DNA from 2 places in the Sutcliffiella horikoshii genome. Region 1 is predicted to be linked to the other one. Evidence: a T-box and tRNA genes for the amino acid it is inferred to sense, from the RefSeq annotation. Region 1 holds a T-box; the other holds one or more tRNA genes.
What was found. A T-box is a leader RNA that pairs with one kind of tRNA and senses whether it is charged. The one in region 1 lies ahead of K7887_RS15785 (valine--tRNA ligase), so its partner is inferred to be a tRNA-Val.
Positions count from the first base shown of each region.

Region 2: it has a tRNA-Val gene. The T-box ahead of K7887_RS15785 (valine--tRNA ligase) is inferred to sense a tRNA for this amino acid. The anticodon was not compared.

Region 1 is NZ_CP082918.1:3,057,753-3,066,086, reverse strand. It holds gene ysxE (spore coat protein YsxE) at 1-669, shown strand, start outside; gene K7887_RS15795 (globin-coupled sensor protein) at 690-1,997, opposite strand; gene K7887_RS15790 (hypothetical protein) at 2,146-2,334, opposite strand; T-box leader at 2,516-2,761, shown strand; gene K7887_RS15785 (valine--tRNA ligase) at 2,812-5,460, shown strand; gene K7887_RS15780 (hypothetical protein) at 5,631-5,804, shown strand; gene K7887_RS15775 (bifunctional folylpolyglutamate synthase/dihydrofolate synthase) at 5,849-7,183, opposite strand; gene K7887_RS15770 (ATP-grasp domain-containing protein) at 7,180-8,061, opposite strand; gene K7887_RS15765 (ATP-grasp domain-containing protein) at 8,051-8,334, opposite strand, start outside.
Region 2 is NZ_CP082918.1:1,394,100-1,402,433, reverse strand. It holds gene K7887_RS07220 (GNAT family N-acetyltransferase) at 441-962, shown strand; gene K7887_RS07215 (CHY zinc finger protein) at 980-1,309, shown strand; gene K7887_RS07210 (DUF3231 family protein) at 1,337-2,341, opposite strand; gene K7887_RS07205 (hypothetical protein) at 2,454-2,801, opposite strand; gene K7887_RS07200 (hypothetical protein) at 3,388-3,660, opposite strand; gene K7887_RS07195 (COG1361 family protein) at 3,874-5,391, opposite strand; tRNA gene K7887_RS07190 (tRNA-Val) at 5,556-5,627, opposite strand; gene K7887_RS07185 (hypothetical protein) at 5,909-6,220, opposite strand; gene K7887_RS07180 (HD domain-containing protein) at 6,650-7,201, shown strand; gene K7887_RS07175 (GNAT family N-acetyltransferase) at 7,257-8,132, opposite strand; gene K7887_RS07170 (SCO family protein) at 8,225-8,334, opposite strand, start outside.

The sequences.
Region 1 (8,334 bases):
CCTGAAGAAGAGATTACAGCCTTTTACGACCGAGTTTCAGAAGAATGGACGAAAGAGCAACAGGACTTAGAAAAGTTTGTGGATGTATGTGAGAAGAAGCTATATATGTCTCCTTTTGAGCTCCAAGTTTGCACATACGCCCATGAAGTATCGCTTGCCCAGAAATTTTCCCTGCAAAAGCTGGAAAACTGGCAAGAGGCGGTAAAGGAAACGAAGAAACATCGTGTGGCCATGACACATGGAAGGGTCTCGTTTCATCATTTTGTAAAGGATTCAGAGGGCAGGGGTTATTTTATAAGCTGGGAGCGAGCAAAACAAGCGGCACCTGCCAACGACATTATCTCTTTTTATCAACGATATTTAAGAACGTATCCACTTTTCTGCGATGATTGTATTGACTGGTTCTATGAATATCAAAAGGGATTTAGTCTGCAAGATTATGAAAAAGATCTTACACTAAGTTATCTTTCCCATCCCGCATCGTTTATGCAGGCAGTAGGGCAGTTTCAACAGCCTCCGAACCCAAACCAAAGAAACGCCCATTCGGAACGGGAATTGGTGAAAAAAATTCAGGGAAGCTACTGGCTAGCCAAAAATATTGAATATGTGGCAGGCAGGATCAATCAGATTGAAGAGCAAAACAAAAACAAAGAGGCCCAAACCAGTTAACCTGGGATGGGCCTGCTTTTTTATGCCTTATGAACTGCTTTTTCTAACAATGTATCAGTTAACAGCGACAAGCTGACAGCCGATTGATTGATTTCTTTAAAAGAATTAACGATGATATCCAAGTCTGCTTTATTTTTGTTGAAACGGTCCAGATAGTTATCCATCTCCATTTTGACGGTGACAATGCCACCCTTCACTTGGACGATATTCTGTTGAGACTGTGCGGTTACTTTGTGCATGGAAGACATCATGCTCGTCACATTGGTGATTTGCTGGTCACTCTTGTCGATAAGTACTTTGATTTTACTGCTAAGTTCCTTTGAGCTTTCGGCAAGTTTCCGTACTTCGCTGGCGACAACGGCGAAACCACGGCCTTCATCACCTGCGCGGGCTGCTTCAATGGAAGCGTTAAGAGCCAAAAGGTTCGTTTGATCGGCAATATTATCAATACCTTGTGTCATCGTGATGATTTCTTCAGAAACAGATTTCAATGTGTGCATTTCTTCTAGTGATTGACTGACTTCTTTCATGACCTCTTCAAAATTACCTACCATCTTCTCCATCTGCATTTCGTTGTCATTAGTTAAATGCAACAAATTTTGACTGCTTTTTTGAGTGAGATTGGTATCTTTTAAAACTTCTTCCGCTTTTAGTGTGACGGTTTGAATTGTCTCTTCCGTCTCCGTCACGGTGCCTGCAACTTCTTCACTAATCTTGGTAAGCTCTGCCTGCAACGTACGGTTTGCTTCATTTGCCTGTTCAAGCAACTCTATACGAACATGAATATACTCTTCGACTACAAGTTGGGAGTCAAGATTAATGATATGCGTCAGTGCAGTTAACGTGGTAACCAAATCTTTAGGACTGTCCTGAAGCAATTCCACTACTTTTGGAAGCAGTAGGGTCTGCATGGCGGAATAGGTCGCCAAAAACCAAGTTACGGGCAGGTGGACACCATTATGAGTTTGTCCGATTTTTTTTCGCATTTTATAAAATTCCCCATCAAGCTTTCCGCTTAACAGACTTTGAAAATAGCGAACAAAAACTGCCTTGAGTCTTTCCTTACTGGAATTGCTTGTAGCAACCCGCTTCATCGGTGGTTGTTTATATAAATGTTCCAGCACTTTTTCTAGTACTTCATCTAGTATTTCAAATATGACCGGTTTTGCATTTTGTAAAGCTTGCAGATGTTCCTTTGTGAAGCCCATATAGTAAAGGCGGCTTGCCAAATCCGCATCTTCTGAATGACCTACAACAGCCTGTCTTTCTGGAAACTGCATATCAGCAGTATAAGGAACCTTTTTAGGTTTTTGCATAAATGAAATCATGAGTGTCTCCTTTTAAAGTCGAAATTGGTAGAAAATTCATATCTTTATGTAGTATTATGGATGATTTTTAGGAAATAAGCTATAGATAATGTGTCGAATGACCAAATAAAAACTGCCCCCAAAAGATCAGGAGGCAGTTTCAGGTTGCCTAGATCCATTCCAAATGAAAGCAAATGGCAACCACGATGCAAATGGCAAGAATGAGAACGTCGAAGGTTGTGGGAAGAAAGATGGTACGTATTCCTTGAAACACACAAATAGGAATAATAAATTGCGCGCATACACCTCGAACCTGTCTCAACCATGGCGGCAAGGAATAAGGGTTATATTTTCGCATAAGGTACCTCCTTAAGACACTTTTCTCGATGTATATATACCTAAGATATGATTGTGTGCAGAAAATAGTGCCCAATTTGGAACAATTATTTGATTTTGTGCATAACTTAATAAAAAATTGGAGAAGCTTATTGACTATTAGCATATCCTTTATGTAACATAGTAAGGTAATAAGATAACGATCAAATACAGTGACAGGGAAGAGTACAATTGCAGACCCCTTTAGAGAGAGAAACCATCAGCTGAAAGGTTTCTCAGGAAAGTCGGATTGGAAGGTCGCCCTCGAGTAGTTTCAGCGAACGCATTGTGTTCAGTAGTTGAAACCGGTGGAGAGCCGTTAACAGATTTGAGAGTACAGGGAAAAGTCTATCTTTTTCACCCTGTAAAAAAAGGTGGTACCGCGAAACTTAACTCCTTTCGTCCTTTTATTTGGATGAAGGGAGTTTTTTATTTTGTAACAAATAGGAGGAGAAGAAGGATGGAAATGAATGAAGTAAACCTTCCGACAAAATACGATCCACAAACAATCGAAAAAAACCGTTATCAATACTGGCTGGACGGCCGCTTTTTCGAAGCGACAAACGACCAGGACAAAACACCATACACAATCGTTATCCCACCGCCAAACGTAACAGGCCGCCTTCACCTTGGCCACGCATGGGACACCACCCTGCAAGACATCATCACACGCATGAAGCGTATGCAAGGCTTTGACGTTCTATGGTTACCGGGAATGGACCACGCGGGAATCGCAACACAAGCAAAAGTAGACGAAAAGCTACGCAACCAAGGAATCAACCGCTATGAACTTGGCCGTGAAAAGTTCATGGAAGAAGCGTGGAAGTGGAAAGACGAGTACGCGCAACATATCCGCCAACAATGGTCCAAGCTGGGTCTTGGCCTGGATTACAGCCGCGAGCGTTTCACATTGGACGAAGGGCTATCCAAAGCAGTTAACGAAGTGTTCGTATCGCTTTATAAAAAAGGCCTTATCTACCGCGGGGAATACATCATCAACTGGGACCCTGCTACAAAAACGGCTCTTTCTGATATCGAGGTAATTCACCAAGATGTTCAAGGTGCTTTCTATCATATGAGATACCCACTAACAGATGGTTCTGGTTCCATCGAGATCGCGACAACGCGTCCTGAAACGATGCTTGGAGATACAGCGGTTGCGGTTCATCCAGAAGACGAGCGCTACAAGCACTTAATCGGAAAAATGGTAACACTGCCTATCACTGGCCGTGAGATTCCAATTGTTGCAGATGATTATGTAGACATGGAATTCGGTTCCGGTGCAGTTAAAATCACTCCTGCTCACGACCCGAACGACTTTGAGATCGGTAACCGTCATAACCTGGAGCGTATTTTGGTTATGCATGAAGACGGCAGCATGAACGAGAAAGCTGGTAAATACAATGGGATGGATCGTTTCGAATGCCGTAAGCAGCTTGTAAAAGACTTGCAGGAAAGTGGCGTTCTTTTCAAAATTGAAGAGCATATGCACTCTGTTGGTCACAGTGAGCGTAGTGGAGCGGTTGTTGAGCCATATCTTTCTACTCAATGGTTTGTAAAAATGCAGCCGCTTGCGGACAAGGCGATTGACCTTCAATCTCAAGAAGACAAAGTTAATTTTGTACCGAACCGTTTTGAGAACACCTACATGCGTTGGATGGAAAACATCCGCGACTGGTGTATCTCCCGTCAACTATGGTGGGGCCACCGAATTCCGGCTTGGTATAACAAAGAAACAGGAGAAATCCATGTTGACCACAACCCACCGGAAGATATCGAAAACTGGGAGCAAGATACAGATGTACTTGATACATGGTTCAGTTCTGCATTATGGCCGTTCTCCACAATGGGCTGGCCGGAAACAGAATCACTGGATTATCAACGTTACTACCCAACAAGTACCTTAGTAACAGGGTATGATATCATTTTCTTCTGGGTTTCTCGTATGATTTTCCAAGGCTTAGAATTTACAGGCGAGCGTCCATTTAAAGATGTTCTCATCCACGGACTTGTTCGTGACGAGCAAGGCCGCAAGATGAGTAAATCCCTTGGTAACGGTGTAGATCCAATGGAAGTTATCGAAAAGTACGGAGCGGATTCCTTGCGTTATTTCCTTTCAACTGGAAGCTCACCAGGTCAGGACCTACGTTTCAGCTATGAAAAAGTAGAGTCCACTTGGAACTTTGCCAACAAGATCTGGAACGCATCCCGTTTTGCTTTGATGAATATGGGCGATATGAAGTTTGAAGATATCGATTTGAGCGGCGAGAAGTCCGTTGCAGACAAGTGGATTCTGACTCGTCTGAACGAAACAATCGAGACCGTAACAAAGCTTGCTGAAAAATATGAGTTCGGTGAAGTGGGCCGTGCCCTTTACAACTTCATCTGGGATGATTTCTGTGACTGGTATATCGAAATGGCGAAGATTCCATTGTACAGCGAAGATGAAGCCGCGAAAAAGACAACACGCTCTATTTTAGCTTACGTACTGGATAATACCATGCGCCTGTTGCACCCATTCATGCCATTCATCACAGAGGAGATCTGGCAGCAGCTTCCTCACGAAGGCGAGTCCATTACGCTTGCAAAATGGCCGGAAGTTCGCGACGAGCTGACAGACAAAGAAGCGGCAGCGGATATGCGTTTACTTGTGGACATCATCCGCAGCGTACGTAACGTTCGCGCAGAAGTGAACACGCCAATGAGCAAGCAAGTTAAATTGCTTGTAAAAGCGAAAACTTCTGAGATTGCCGGGAAGCTTGAAAGCAACCGTTCTTACCTCGAGCGCTTCTGTAACCCAAGTGAACTGTTGATCGGAACAGATGTTGCGTTAGATGGCGGCGAAAAGGCGATGACAGCAGTGGTAACTGGAGCGGAATTGATCCTTCCGTTGCTTGGATTGATCAACATTGACGAAGAGATTGCCCGTCTGAACAAGGAGCTTGCTAAGCTGGATAAGGAAGTGGAGCGCGTTCAGAAGAAGCTTTCCAACCAAGGCTTCATCGCGAAAGCACCTGCAAATGTTATTGAAGAAGAAAAAGCGAAAGAAAAAGATTATGTAGAAAAGCGTGATGCCGTTCAAGCTCGCATTGATGAGCTGAAGGGATAAGAGCTTTTTGTAAAATAGATCCTGGGTGGATGTCCTTTTAATGGGGATGTCTGCTTGGGATTTTTTTGTTTTGGGGAGGCTGGGGGATTTGATTTGCCAGTGGTTCAGTACGGTCATCGGTGTTGGTTTGGTGTGTCGAAAAATGACGAAAGGTCGAAGGTGGTGAGAAAATGGTAGAAGCTCGCTCGATTAAGGTAGAAGGTTTCATTAAAACGGTAGAAGCTGCTCTGGGAATTGTAGAAGGTCATCCTGGAAATGTAGAACCTCCTCCAAAACTTAGTTCCAAAACCAATTTCCTAAAAGAATTTCAGAAAAACCAAACACAAAACCTCCCCAAAAATTAAAAATAGCTCCAGCCACCACAAGGAGTGGTGACCGAAGCGTCAATCTATCCAATATCCATCAATGAATCTTTCCAAATTTCCTTGGCACTGCCAATCATCGACTGCGTTCCCACAACAAAGATGAGAGTAGGCTCCAACGTCCTAACCAGCGCAACTGCCTCTGACAGCAACCCGACTTCCACAGCATTCGAGTGGTATTTCCGAGCAACAGCAAGTGCATCTTCCGGAAACAACTTATGCGAGTTATCAGGTCTCGTCACCACCAAAATATCGGAAAACTCACTGCAAACCTCCATTACCCCTTCATAATCTTTATTCGAAGGAACGGAAATGATAGTAGCAACCTTCCTGGAATCCACGAGTGGCAAAACCTCTATTAAATAAGCTGCGGAAACTCGATTAATGGAACCGTCCAACACAACAGTCGGGTTCCCGGCAACTACTTCTAATCTACCAGGCCACCTTAATTCTCGTAGTGCTTCCTTCAAAATGTCCCTCGGAAGTGCTTCACCCATCACAGTTTCACAGGCTTGAATTGCAAGTGCTGCGTTTTCCACTTGAAAGGATCCCAATAATGGGACGGACAAATCGTCGTATCTTCCAAACTTGGTCTGTAATGTAAAAATACTTCCACTCAAGCTAGCAACTACGTTTGCAGGCATGTAATCCTCACCATAAAAAGCCGCTGACTTCCCAATCATTTCTTTCATCATTTCCAACGCTTCCTCAGACTGCTTACCAACTACAGAATAGTCCGTACATTCTTTTACAATTCCTACTTTATGTCGGACAATATCCTCCAATGAATGCCCAAGGAATCCTAGATGTTCTTCCATAACCTTTGACAGTACGGCCCATTTATTTTCCAAAACATTTGTGTCATCATATGCGCCGCCCCGGCCAATTTCAATGACATTGATGTCGGTTGCTTCTGATTGAAAGTGGGCAAGTGCGACAGAAAGCAGGATTCCGGTCGGTCCAAGATAATGTTGAGGATTCGTAATGGAAGCTGTAATCTTATCAATGGTCTGCGCATGCTCATTCAAATAAGTGAGAAACGCTTCATCTGAAATCGCTTTTCCATTCACCCGAATTCGCTCATTATAATCAATCAGATGTGGTGAAGTAAATAATCCAACCTTCAACCCCATCTTGCGGAGGATGGCAGCCATCATGCGGGATGTGGAGCCTTTGCCCTTACTTCCGGTGACAAGAATCACTTTGTCACCGGAAGGGATAAGGTCAAGACAACTCAATAATTCCTTCGTTAAGTGGGGAGCACGTGTAACCGCATCGTTCTCCTCGGCTTGAAAAGGCTTTGCTTTCAGTAGGGAGGAATAAATATAAGGAACAGCTTCTTTCATAGTTTGAAATGTCATATTGATTTCTCTCCTGTTGCAAGCTTTTGTAAAATAAATTCTAAGTATCTTTTTACAATATTGATGTCGCTTGTTAAGCACAATGTCCGGCAGCCGACAACGTCCTCGATTTCATTGAAAAGCAGGCTACCATCTTCATCAAATAAAAAGTCAATGCCAACAAGGCCAAATTCAAACTGCTGAATTATTTTATTTACGACAGTAAGTTCAGCCTCATTCAATACATAAGTTTCTGCCTGTCCACCAAGAGTGTAGTTGGCTTTAAAGCTCTTTTGATTGGAGCGAAGCACAGCGCCAACGATTTCTTCTCCCAATACATACACTCGCAAGTCTTTTCCAAGTGATCTGGCAAGTGGCTGAAGGATAATGAAACGATTGGAAAGTTGGTCATGTATCGCTTCCAATTGTTCGGTATTCTCCACCATAAAGACATCGCCGCCGCCTCTGCCTGTCCGCGTTTTAATGACAAACGGAAATGGGAGAGGGAGGTTTCCTGTGAGGAGTTCGTCAGCTGTGGTGAAATATGTATCCAACATTGGTATCCCTTTGCCTGCCAAGTATTGATGGGTTTTTGCTTTATCATTACAGATGGCCGAAACGTGGTGGGAGTTGAAGCAAGGAATCTTCATGCGTTCTAGCTGTTCATTAAAAAGTGGATCAATATTTCGCATGATGACAAAGTCTGGTGTTTCAATCAATGGTGCCTCATCCAATAAAATGACCAACTCATTGTTTTGAACACCAAAAGAAATACGGTCTTGCAAGATGAAATCCAGTTTAATATGTAATTCCTTGGCTTCATCCAAAAACCAATCAATAAAAGCTTTATTCTTTTTGGCGTGTTCTTCTTCGTAAATAAGCCAGCCTTTAGTTTTCATGTTGGGTCTCTTTCCACTTCTTCAAAATATGTGGGACGATATATGTTGCAACATTGATTCCAGTGCAATCAAAGATATTTTTGATGTGGGCATTGGAGTTGATTTCACAAACAAGCGGGGAGCCGTCTTCAGTAAATAGGAGATCTACCCCGGCAAAATCTGCCCCAACAAGTTTTGCGCTACGGATGGCGACTTCTTTTTCATAGGATGTAGGTTCATACTTCAACATTTTTCCCCCATTACTCACGTTTGCCCGGAAATCAGTTTCCGATA
Region 2 (8,334 bases), 1.7 Mb from region 1:
CAATGTGTCACAAGGATGCACTGGCGTTCCATATAGTTTTTTCACAGAGGCTTAATCGATCTGGCACGGCCTAGGAGCCGTAAGGACGTATGAGAGGTAGGGCTTACGTTGTTTAAGTAAGGGAAACTACCATGGAATTATACCGCGGCAAACGAATATAATACTTTTATGTCATTTATAAATCATGTCCATGTAGCTGGACAACTTATAATGCTTGTGATGAAGCAAGTTACTAATTGCGCTATACATCATATTATTAGCGCCTTTATTAGAATAAAAAAATGAAAGCAAGTCGTCCCTCGTGATGACTTGCTTTTATTTTTGCACGCTGTAATTTGAAACTTTTGTAAAACACCTGTATAATTATATGCTGATTGTCAATTACACTCGGAAAATAACTATCTTTGTAGATTTTTTTATAGATTTCAAGGGGGAATTGGATGTCTTTCACAAGCTTATTCATGGCCGAAGAAGAGACAAGAGATAAAGAAGAAATCAAACAGGAACTAGACGATTTGGAATTCCAAATGTTCCGCATGAAAGAAAACATGAAAGAAATCGCCAAAAAGTGGCAAGTGATCGGCATTGATCAAACGAAAGATGATAACTGGGTTGTCGTTTACACAAATTACGACAATAACTCCTGCAAGATCATGCTTAACGATTGCGAAACCGCCTATCGCGGCCAGTGGGATTTCTCCATACAGGCTACTTACAAAAAGGATGATACCATTTTTATAGGTGATATAAAGGGACCCGAAAACAAAGGATATGGCTCTATCTGCATGAATTATCTTAAGGAAGTCGCTAAAGATCAGAATATCCATTGCATAACAGGGGACATCGCAAAGCGTGATTGGGACCACGTAGACCGTCTCGTTCATTTCTATGAAAAACATGATTTTCAAGTGGAAATAGATAAAGAAACAAAGTCCGGCGAAATCGTTTGGCAACCTAACTAATTTCATGAAATAAGGGGATGGATGGATTGACTGTTAAAGTACTCGGCGCAACCGTTGATAGTTTCACACGATGCACTCATTATCATTCAGAAAAAGATATCATTGCCATTAAGTTTCATTGCTGCAGAGATTACTACCCTTGCTACCAATGTCATGAAGAACATGCAGATCACCCTATAACCTTATGGCCAAAAGACAAGTTTCATACTAAAGCAATTCTTTGTGGAAACTGCAAAAATGAACTGACGATTAACGAGTATTTAAACAGCCAATCGATTTGCCTGACATGTAAGGCAGCTTTCAACCCCGGTTGCCAACTTCACTATCATCTATATTTTGAGAAATAGAGACTTTCCGTTCGGGAAGGCTCTTTTTTAATCTTTACAATTCTTTGGATCCGATTTAGTAGGAGGTTGTTCCAACCAGCCATGCTTCAATAGAAGTTTCGCACCATCACCAGCATATGTCATCACTTCACCTATCACCTTCAAGTACATTAAAGCTAGATCTTTGCGCGGACTTAACGCCATCGACAACCCGTAATTTGCAGTTCCATATGAAATCAGATGTGTCACATGATTGAGCATAAAACGGTTTGAAAAAGGAGAAACAGAAGAATCCAGCACTTCACTTCCATAGGTGGAAGGTACATTACAATCCTCTTTCAAAAGTATGGTAGAAAACGTCGTTACATACTTATTGGCCAAGCTTTTCCCTTTTTCAAAATAAGCGCAAAGCTTTTTATCATCCGTAACTTGCATAAATCCTTTTAACAGTGCTTTCCCCAGGGAGTTGGAACGTACATTTTGAAAAAGCTGGTTCATCTCAAATACAGTCAACGGACGCTTATCAATAGTAAATCCAGCAAAAAAATGACCACTTTCCACAAAATCGACCTGTTTCGGCGTTGTAATATACGGGGGTCTAGAATAAAGCCCCTTCTCTAATAGCAACCTCTTCCCCATCTCCGTTATTTCTTGGAGAGCATCAATATGCAGGTGAAACACTTCCCTGACATCCTTACGAGAAACTTCCGCGACCGCCAGCGCGAATCCGTTCAGCGCAAACTTTGCCATTCCATCAATGTAATGAAGATAAAAAACATCCGAAAAAAGCCGGGGAGCTTTTGTATTGATATCTTCAGAAGTAATACCTCTCGGAACAGGAAATTGTTCTTTCTTAAAAATATCCATATATCTGTGTACATGTCGTTTGGATGTTCGCAGACATTGCTCCACAAATCTCTCAATATCTGGATCATCCACATGTACCAGGAAGTATCGGAACATATGATGAACGGACGTTTCAAACAAATAACTGCTCCACAAATGCCCAATTTCTGCAGAAGTGAGTCGTATATGGTTATGGGAATTTTCCATTGTTGGAGTGGACCTGCCTTTCAGAGCGTTGTTAAAATTAGTTTGGTCATTTGGAGGATAATTATGTAAAAGAGAAGGATATTATTGATATCCTTCTGAAAAAGCTCTAAGGTTATAAACCATTAGGTGGAAGAGTTGTCGTTACACAGATACGGTATGCCTTACAACGTAAAGAAGGGGTTCTCAGGACTTCGACCGTCCCAAGTGCAGGTACAACCTCCACTAGAACTGGTTCTGTTCCATTTAATGCCCACACAACCATTGGACAAAGAGGCGTTCCACCGATAGCCCCTGTTGATGTTAAACTAGTTACAATTGATTGCAACTCAGCCACAGTTGGCGTTCTGTAACCTGCAAATAATGTTGGACAGTAGCCGGAATCATACCTTAAAGTAGTATTGGTGAATACAAAAGTTAGATTCGCTAAAGGAACATATACAGCACCTTGCATAGCAAGCATTGACCTTAAACCTCCACAAACCGCCGACTCATTTCTTCTCACTGGATTCGGACACTTATCCTTCTTATCACAGCAACAACAACACTTTCTCTCACAACATTCCACATAAACTATTCCCAAAATTTTCACCTCCTATTTTTTGAGCTACTATATAGTATGAAAAACGCTAGATTACGCTTGTACATTTCTACTAAAACGAAAAAATAGACGAGCGCATTTACCGCCCGTCTATTCTCTCACTAGCATTTAATCATTGTACTTGTAATAGCGGGATGCGCCAGCACTACAGCCGCATTTTTTCTTGCCACGCGCCGCATCTTCCATCGGTGAAACCGCATTGTCCATAGCAGGTCTACTATGACGAAGATAGCATTTACACTTTACTTCGCAGCACACCTTGCATTCTACATACAAAACTCCCACGACTCTCACCTCCTCTATTAATCTATTAAAAGTATATTCATACTAATAGAAAATGATTGTGTCAATTCCTCACATGACAAAAAATAGACAAGCGATTAACTAGCCCGCCTGCCTTGTAAAATATAAAAAACCCGGAAATAATTTTCTTAGTTCTAACATCGTCTTATACCATTTTTAATTTCGGGCACTTACAGTTGTTCCCGATCACTCTGTATCCAATCACTTCAATACCTTTTTTCTTTAAGTAACGCACACTAATGTTTTTTTCAAGATGGCTAGATGCAAGGACTATTACTTTTTCCTCTTTAAATTGTTGATAGTTCCGTTGCAGATAAGCAACAGGAATATTCACCGCTACAGGAACAGGCTCTTCCACATAATTATAATCCCTAACATCAACAACTTTTGCAGGGCTGGTAAGTTCTATGTTTTTCACACAAGGAACACCTAAAACAGGAACATATCTATTATAAAAGTAAACGGAAATTAATATGAATATCAAAGCAATAGAAATGACCAACAACCATCTCCTCCAATACGGTTCATTTGTTTCTTTATATTATACCCCCTTAGGTATAATGTCAACATTCTTGTTTTACGTAAAAAAGCACATTCTGCATGAGAATGCGCTTCACAATTTTACTAACTACTACAGTTCCGATTTCCAATTATACCTTCTTGTAGGATTAGAACTAGTTAATCCTCCTCCACATCCACAATCGGACTGACTAGCAGCGTTCATTGTACTTGGTGCAGTAAAGAATTGACCATTATCTGGATTGATGTTATTTGGACAAGGGTTGGAGCAGGTAATGGATGCTATATAAGCGGTATCTACACTTACAGGAACATTTAGAGTAGGCAAGAATAATTGGTTTTGACCACCAAGTGGGTCGACGGCGTTCAAAGTATTATTAATTGTCGCAGATTGAGTAGAGGCCGAAACAATAGTTAGTTGAATATCACGGTGAGCTGATCCTCCTTGAGGAATATCCAGATTATCACAAACGATGTCAATCATTCTTTGACCTGTGATGTCTTGATTCAACGGCACTTCTTCACCAGTACGGAATCTTGCTTGGCAACCGCCAAAAGATGAAAATCTAACAGTTAATCCTGTAGGAATCATTAAGGTATCAACAATTCGTGCATTTGTTCCCGGAGAGTTTGGTGTATTTGTTACTGTTAAGCGATACGTAACTTGATTCCCATTGATTGTACAACATTTAGCGGCAGAAAGTTGGACTACATCAAGGTTTAACGTACAGAAGTCTGATGCCTGAGAAGTACCTGATACAACACTAGCTCTATTGTCAATCAAATATTCTCCAGGTCCTGATACCGCTGTAACAGGTAGAGAATACGTAATAACTCTTTCTCCACCAGGCTCAATTGTACCTAAGTTGCCGGTAATCAAAATTCTTCCTGGGACTGAGCGGTCTACATTTAGGCTAGGATCGCTTATTGTAATTGGCCCTAGCGTAATATTCGGAGAAAAGAGTAGGGTATCTGTAAGTTGTACATTTTCTAAAGGAGATCCCCCAGGATTTGTTACTGTAATTTGAAACGCAAGTCTTACCGTATTACCATCAAATATTTCTTCACAACTTTTATTGACAATCAATTGACCTGGAGCAGGACATTGAGGAACAATATAACACCCATCACAAGCAAACGTGTAGTTCACATTTGCTGCTCTTACTCTAATTCCTTGTGTACCATTAGGGTAGTTCCCCACAATTTCCAAGCGGTATTCAACCGTGACACCCTTATCGAAACGGTTATTCGATTCCACCTTCAACCAATTGAAACCTGTTGGCGCAGGACCATAGTTCGGATCTGTAGGACTGATGGTGAACGGTACGGAGGTAAAGGTCCCACACCCATCAACCTTTTCACTTACTATTATCGTATTTGCCGGTATGTTTTGACATACAGGAATCACAAAACTACTAATCCCTCTAGTAGCCATTGCATTATCAGTCGAGAATTTATAAGACCAATAAGAACGGTTTTCTGGCGATGGCCTGAAACAAGGGTTACTAGCGGTGCTTCCATCCGGAAGCGTTTGACATGCGGGTTGTATGACCGTGATCCCGTTTTGGGTGGCACAGACACAAAGGTTTTGATACGGGGAACAGTTACAATTTTGACATATATCTGCCATTTAAACATCTCCTTTAACATTAGTTTCTACATAGTATGTCTAGCATTTTTCAATGTATAGACGAATGAATTAAGAGATTTGACCATTTTAATAGAGTAATAGAGCATAGAAGTAAAATAAGAAAAAGCCCCACCCTTTATATAGAAAGAGTGGAGCTTTTTAGATGATCTGAGAGGGATTCGAACCCCCGACCCCTACCCTGTCAAGGTAGTATTCTCCCGCTGAACTATCAGATCTCATATTCGACTGTAAATATTATTATAGATAGTCCACACTTGTTTGTAAAGAAAATTTTACAAAACTAAACTTCATATAAGTTAAACGAAATATCAGGGGGATTTATAGCTGGGGATTGGAGCAAAAGGCGGAGACTCCTGAGGGAGATAGCGGTAGCTTGAGACCCCGCAGCGGAGCGAGGAGGCTCTAGCACCGCCCCTAGGAAAGCGAAGCCATTTGCGGTAATCCACAGCGGCGTTTAACCAATTCGAAAATTAAAACCGCCCCAAACTCGGAACGGTTACACTTGCATACCTTTTTCTTTTCTTCCCGAAGCAAAAGCATCAATCATCAGGATTATAGCTGTTATAGTGTGTAAAGCCCAACCCACAAAAGGGACCCATCCTAAACAAGACGCAACAATTCCCCAAATACTACCGTGAAACTTCTGCCCTTCTTTCGCACTAAACACCAGCGTAATGATATGTAAAATCAACATAAGTCCCAATGGAGAATAACCAAACCCCATCACAGTCAGACCTCCAAGCACAGGAATAGCCAAAAAAGCCTCCATTCCGCCTGTAACCCACTTTAATGTAGTAGATGGTTTCACAAAATCACCTTCCTTTCTTATATTTCAAGTATATTCCTTACTCCCCAAAAAACAACCAGAATATACGTTCGTATTTTTATTGAATATAAAACATATGTTCGTATATAATAATGGTAAGGAGATGATAATAATGAGCCGAACGCTCGAGTGTTACATTAATTCAAGAACACCTATTGAAATAATCTATATGTCCAAAAATGGTTCCATCACACAAAGATCCTTAATCGTGTTTAATATAAACAAAAATAATGTGACGGCATTCTGTTACCTGCGCAATCAAAAAAGAACGTTTCTGTTAGATAGAATATTATCCTATCGCCCCTTAATTAAAACATACAAGAATGAGGTTATCTGAACGTTTCTCTTGCACACATTTCCTCATATGTGATATTCTATAAAGAAACACATTTTTACAGGAGGGAGATATTAATGAGAGAAGTAACACTTACAGATATTTTTACACACCCTATAACACAGAAGTATTTGAAGCGCTCAGGAGTTGCACATGCCCTTGAAGTGGCCAACCATGCCTTTCATTTGGCGTTTAAATATAATGTAAGCGTAGATTTAGCTACTAAAGCTGCCCTTCTGCACGATATAGGCCATTACGAATGGTATCGTCAAGGAAAATGGGACTATGAGCTTTACAGAGAAAATGATATTCATGCAATTAAAGGTGCAGAGCGTGCCCACAAGTTATTGATTCGCTTAGGAGAAAACCCCCAAAACGCTAAAAAGATCTCTGTTGCTATCCTTTTGCATACAGATTCCTATCTGCCTGAAATCGACGTCAAGAGAAGTCCATTACAAAAAGTAGTGAAGCTTGCAGACGAAATGGACGAGGAAAAAGGCGGAAACCACCACTATAAACAAATTGATAAAACTACCGCGCTTGAAAAAATCAACTACCTGGACCAACTCGTTGAACATTATCTTCCAAAACAACAACTATCATCACCTTCACATGAACAATCAATGTAATCTACAAGAGGTAGCCGATGCTGCCACCTCTTCATTTGCAATTTTTTGAAAACCCTTACTTGGCAAGATAATAATCATACCCGTCTATCACCCTGAATCCAGCTTTCTCATAGAGCTTTATTGCTCCTTCATTTCTTACGTCCACATCCAACCTTATTGCTTTTTTAGGATATCTAACTTTAAGGTCTGATACTATTTTCTCTAATATTGCACGACCGTATCCTTTGCCCCTATGGTCTGGATTTATCGTAAATGCGCTTAAATACACTGATTCCTCCTCATCACTTACTGTTATTGTAGCGATCGGAGTTTTATCTACATGCACAAGAAACAGCTCGTATCCCGGATTTGAAGCATTACGTTCAATTAGACTCTTCACATTTTCATCAGTTGGCGCAACATCGAATCCGTCCGATAAAAGCTTCATTATAATTCCAGCTTCAGATAGATCTGCTGTTTTAATGGACATGTTTTGCAGACAATCATACTTTTTGTGAAATTTCTCATTGTACTCCATGGTGAACTCAGAATACACGTAGGTCGCTTCCATTTTTAATGCGAGATGAATGGCAGCGTCAGACTTTGAGGGACAAACAAAAAGCACCTCGTCTGCATCACGCTCCCTTGTCATTTCCTTTGCACTTTCAAGCAAGCTACTAAACTTCCCTTGATTTCGGTATTCTGGATGGATCATCCCGGCAAGTTCTATCTTTTTCGGATCTATAAAAGAAAACAAACCTAAAAAACCTATTAATTCATTTTTCTCCCGCGCTAAAATTAAACCAAGATGAGTGGTGTCCCCTTTTTTAATCATGGATAAATTAATACTGGCACTTATTTCGTAGCCATCATGAAACTCGCATTTCTTCAAAAGATTAACCACTTCTTCATATTCTTTTTTAGAGAGGTTGTTTGTTTTTGTTATTTCCATCGTTTCCCCCCATATTTTTCATGTTTTTCTAAAATACAAAACACCCATATGACATCATATGAGTGTTAAAGGGAAAACGTAATAATCCTATGTTAATCTGTTACTTTTTCTAAGTCTTCCATGATTTCTTCTAAAGGCACATCCAAACCGCTATAGGACTCCCGTACATATCCTTCTTTATCCACTAAGAAGATACTCGTAC